Regions from separate parts of the Metabacillus herbersteinensis genome, predicted to be linked through region 1. Evidence: riboswitches for the same ligand, from Rfam matches in the RefSeq annotation. Region 1 holds a riboswitch; the other holds the start of a gene.
What was found. A riboswitch is a leader RNA that binds a small molecule or an ion and turns the genes downstream of it on or off. The one in region 1 is predicted to bind cyclic di-AMP.
Positions count from the first base shown of each region.

Region 2: linked by a shared signal. The riboswitch ahead of ACFFIX_RS25960 (TrkH family potassium uptake protein) and the one ahead of ACFFIX_RS05370 (potassium channel family protein) in region 1 are both predicted to bind cyclic di-AMP.

Region 1 covers NZ_JBHLVO010000003.1:77,091-79,563, forward strand. The annotation lists gene ACFFIX_RS05365 (dicarboxylate/amino acid:cation symporter) at 1-193, shown strand, start outside; cyclic di-AMP (ydaO/yuaA leader) riboswitch at 519-728, shown strand; gene ACFFIX_RS05370 (potassium channel family protein) at 815-1,471, shown strand; gene ACFFIX_RS05375 (TrkH family potassium uptake protein) at 1,473-2,473, shown strand, end outside.
Region 2 covers NZ_JBHLVO010000044.1:24,087-26,559, reverse strand. The annotation lists gene ACFFIX_RS25965 (hypothetical protein) at 48-242, shown strand; cyclic di-AMP (ydaO/yuaA leader) riboswitch at 783-926, shown strand; cyclic di-AMP (ydaO/yuaA leader) riboswitch at 1,010-1,149, shown strand; gene ACFFIX_RS25960 (TrkH family potassium uptake protein) at 1,433-2,473, shown strand, end outside.

The sequences.
Region 1 (2,473 bases):
AGGAGTACCAGGAGTTGGACTTATCATGCTTGCAATGGTACTAAATTCCGTTGGGCTACCTGTCGCTGGTATAGCATTGATCATTGGAATTGATCGTCTCCTAGACATGACTCGCACAGCTGTTAATATTACAGGTGACGCTGCATGTGCGGTAATTGTTGCTGAGACTGAAAAGAAACGTGGAACTATATAGTCACCTGTAACAGAAAGTATGTAAATACTTTCAATGAAGAGCATCCTTATTTTTGGGGTTGCTCTTTTTTTATACAAAGTTTTCGTGGCACCGGATATAAATGGAATTCGAGTAAGCAAATACAAGTGGAAATACTACTAAATCCATTAAACAAACGTTTGATTAAGAAATAAACTATGGTATCAAAATATAGAGATTGAATGAGAGAACACTAAATGTAAACGCTTAACTAGCAATTTTTAGCCGATTACAAGCTTTTTCTCGAAAAAATACACCTTTACTGTGATCACCTAACAGGAGTAAGATACATTCATAAATCATTCATAGCATTTAATCGCTTAATCCTTAAACAGGAGCGGGGGAACCACTTTGTGATGTAAGTAGATCACTTGGGGTGAATCGTTTTTGAAGGTAGATGTAAAAGCAAAGGTTACTTTTTGACCTTACACTTCCTACATCTTACCTCCAAAACGTAGGGCTACTCTCATGGCCCGAATCCGACAGCTAACTTCGTAAGCGTTGCGAGAGAGTAGATGAACTTGTGTAAATACAAAGCACAGGGGTCATGATACCTCTGTGCTTTTTTGTGTGCAATTTTATGAGCGAAAGAAGGAATAGAAGTTGAAGAAGCAGTTTGCTGTGTTCGGTTTAGGGCGTTTTGGGAGTAGCTTAGTTAAGGAATTTTATGAGCTTGGTATAGAGGTGTTAGCGATTGATAAGGATGAGGATAAGGTCCAACAATTCGCGCAATATGCAACACATGCTGTAAGGGCTAATGCTATTGATGAAAACACACTAAAGCAATTAGGTGTGAGAAATGTGGATCATGCATTCGTTTCTTTTGGGGATGATATAGAAGCAAGCATTCTAACCTCTTTGCTGCTAATTGAAATGGGTGTTCCAATCGTGTGGGCAAAAGCACAAAATGATTATCACCAAAAAGTACTCGATAAAATTGGAGTATGTCGCGTGATCCATCCGGAACGTGACATGGCGAAGCGAATTGCTCACCACATCGGTTCAGAAAAGATGATAGATTATATAGAGCTTTCGAAGGAATATAGCATGGTTGAATTAATTGCTACAACTAAGCTAAATAGAAAAACGTTATTTGACCTTGATATTCGTGCTAAGTTCGGCTGTAACATTGTGGGTATACAGAGAGGTGAAGACATCAACGTTTCACCTGCTGCTGATGAAAAGATTGAGACTGGCGATGTATTATTAGTTATTGGTCGAAATAAGGACATCAACCACTTTGAGGAAGAAGGAATGTAAGGTGAAGTTGAAGAAGTTTGTTCGTTTAAATCCTTCACAACTATTGGTAATTGTGTTTGCTGTTTCCATAAGTATTGGAACAGTTCTTCTGAAGCTTCCTTTTTCTACGTATCAAGGAATCTCATGGGTTGATGCACTCTTTATTGCGACTTCTGCTATGACTGTGACTGGTCTTGTTACAGTAGATCCTAGTTTAACCTTTACAATAGCTGGCCAGACGATTATTGCCTTACTTATCCAAGTGGGTGGGCTTGGTATTATGTCTTTTGCTGTATTAATCTTCATGGCTTTAGGCAAAAAGATCGGAATTAAAGAAAGACTTCTCATGCAACAGGCTTTAAATCAAACATCAATTGGTGGCGTCATAAGGCTTGTTAAGTACTTAATCATTTTTTCATTTACTATTGAACTAATAGCAATGATTTTTCTAGCATTTCGTTGGGTTCCTCAATTTGGACTTGGGCAAGGGCTATTCTACAGTTTCTTTCACTCGATTTCGGCTTTTAATAACGCTGGTTTTGCTCTGTGGCCAGATGGTTTAATGCAATTTGTCGGAGATCCCACCATAAATATTGTTATTTCTTCTTTGTTCATTATAGGTGGAATTGGATTTACTGTTCTTGTTGATATATGGAATAAGAGAAATTTAAAAAAGCTTTCACTTCATACGAAGTTGATGCTAGTAGGAACACTCATTATCAATGTTGTTGCCATGCTGTTCCTTTTTACTGTTGAATATTCAAATGCGTTTGCTGATTTTAGCTTAGGGGAAAAGCTTTGGGCTTCTTACTTTCAAGCTGTGTCGCCAAGAACTGCCGGATTTAACACGGTAGATATGACGACCTTAAGTGAAACAACTCTATTCTTTATGGTCATCTTAATGTTTATTGGAGCAGGAAGCGGCTCGACAGGGGGGGGGATTAAGCTAACAACAGCGATAATTATCTTACTTGCGACAGTCACCTTTTTAAGAGGAAAGAGTGAAATAAAGGTTGCTAGACG
Region 2 (2,473 bases), on a different contig from region 1:
ATATAATGATTTATATGTAAAATCACAATATCAAAAGGGTGGGGGATGTGGGGAATACTTCTTGTAGGTATGTTATTAGTGCTGTAGGAAAAGGTGGAGAAACATACTTTACCCATTTTCAAAATCATAAAGAATTAAAAAAATGGATATCTGACAATCAAGAGAAACTTTTACTGAATGAGTTAAAGATCGTAGATAAGAAAAAGAATCCCTTATTAAAATTGTTCTCTTTAAAGAAATAATTTCACCCTGATGAGACGTCATTCTTTTTGAGAATGGCGTTTTCATTTGGTTCTTATTTTTATATATCAAGCTTAAAATCACTTGTTGCTCTGAACATAGCGAGAATACACAGGTTAGTACAAATAAGGGAAGATTCATTTCCTAAGGGTAAAAGAAAAGCCGATGTATTTTATTTGAACCAATCCTTACGCCATATGTGGCAATTTTCAATTAAACTACAAATCCGTCTAACATCAAATAGTATTGTAGATTTTCTATGAATTAATTGATCAGGATAAAATTGCAATAAATGCAAATTTCTTTCTAAAAAAATCAACACTACTTTCACATTATAACTTTTGAAAATGTTTTTCAGTAGATTATTCAATATTGAATTTCATTAAAAAATGGAGAAAAATAAAGGATATTGGCGAATTTATTACATCTACTTGATGAAATGACTTATTTACGCCATTTTTAGGTGTTTTTAGAAGAAATTAAGGTTTTTTCACTCTTTACAACTGAAAATTCCAGGAGTAAGATTACGCCATAAATTAAATTATTCTTTATCGCTGAATCAGTAATGAGCGGGGGAACCAATTCTGTGACATTGTTGTCACTTGGGGTGAATCCTTTACAAGGTAGGGCTACTCTCATGGCCCGAATCCGACAGCTAACTTCGTAAGCGTTAAGAGAGAGGATGTGTAACTGGTGATCGATAAAATCAATTCGACCACGGGGTAGCCCTCTGTGGTCTTTTTTATTCTTTAACAATTTAATGCATTAATATCTTAAATCGCTGAGTCTTTAATGAGCGGGGGAACCAACTTTGTGACATTGTCCTTGGGGTGAATCCTTTACAAGGTAGGGGCTACTTCCATGGCCCGAATCCGACAGATAACCTCGTAAGGGCCACTATTTGGGAACATTAACTGAAGGAGATCTCCTATGGAAGTTAAAAAAATATGAAAGTCTTGATTTTCAGCATACTCAAAAGGTTATGCTAAGAGAAGTCTCCCTTCATACAAAATCTGAGCCTATCTCAGTTAATAGTGAAATAGAGGATATAGTGAATACTTCCTTAAGTCAAAATTTTGTTTCAGTTGTTGATGATTATGGGGTTTTTATTGGAATTATAAGAAGAAGGGAGATCATTGAGCTACTTTCCAATTTATTAGAGAAAAAATTAAGAAGTAGGTGTTATTTACCAATGAGAAACCGTGTAATAAAATTAAACCCCTCGCAGCTTTTATTAATCATGTTCATAAGTTTTATCACTCTTGGAACAATCTTATTAAAAATACCGGCAGCGAGTACTGAACCAATTTCCTGGCTAGATGCACTATTTACTGCGACTTCTGCCATGACGGTGACGGGTTTGGTTGTAGTGGATACAGGTACTGCTTACACATTATTTGGCGAACTAGTGATAGTAGGCCTTATACAAGTTGGCGGACTTGGGATCATGTCTTTTGCTGTACTTATTTATATTATGTTAGGTAAAAAAATCGGGATGAAAGAAAGACTTCTCATTCAGCAATCACTAAATCAAACGTCTTTAGGTGGAGTTATTAATCTGGTACGATATCTATTTATTTTTTCATTTACTATTGAATTTATCGCGATGATTCTCCTATCTATCAGATGGATTCCAGAGTTTGGTTGGTCAAAAGGGATTTATTTTAGTTTTTTTCACTCTATATCTGCTTTTAATAACGCGGGCTTTGGACTGTTACCGGATAGCTTAATGCAATATGTAGGTGATCCAATCATTAATATAGTGATTAGCTTTTTATTCATCATTGGTGGAATTGGTTTTACTGTACTTGTAGATTTAAAACACAAGAAAAGGTTTAAAAAATTATCTTTACATACAAAGTTAATGCTTGTCGGCTCATTTGTAGTGAATATTATCGCGATGTTATTTATCTTCTTTGTTGAGTATTCAAATCCGAAAACACTAGGTGGATTAGATTGGGCAGGAAAGTTATGGGGATCTTTTTTCCAGGCTGTTGTCCCTAGAACAGCAGGTTTTAACTCTTTGGATATTGCTAGTCTAAATGAACCAACTATCTTATTTATTATTATCCTAATGTTTATAGGAGCAGGGAGTGCTTCAACAGGAGGTGGAATTAAATTAACCACTTTTCTAGTCATCATCTTTAGTGTTATAAACTACATAAAAGCAAAAGATGAGATTGTAATTTCAAATAGATCAATAAGTCAAACATCAATACTAAAGGCTTTGGCA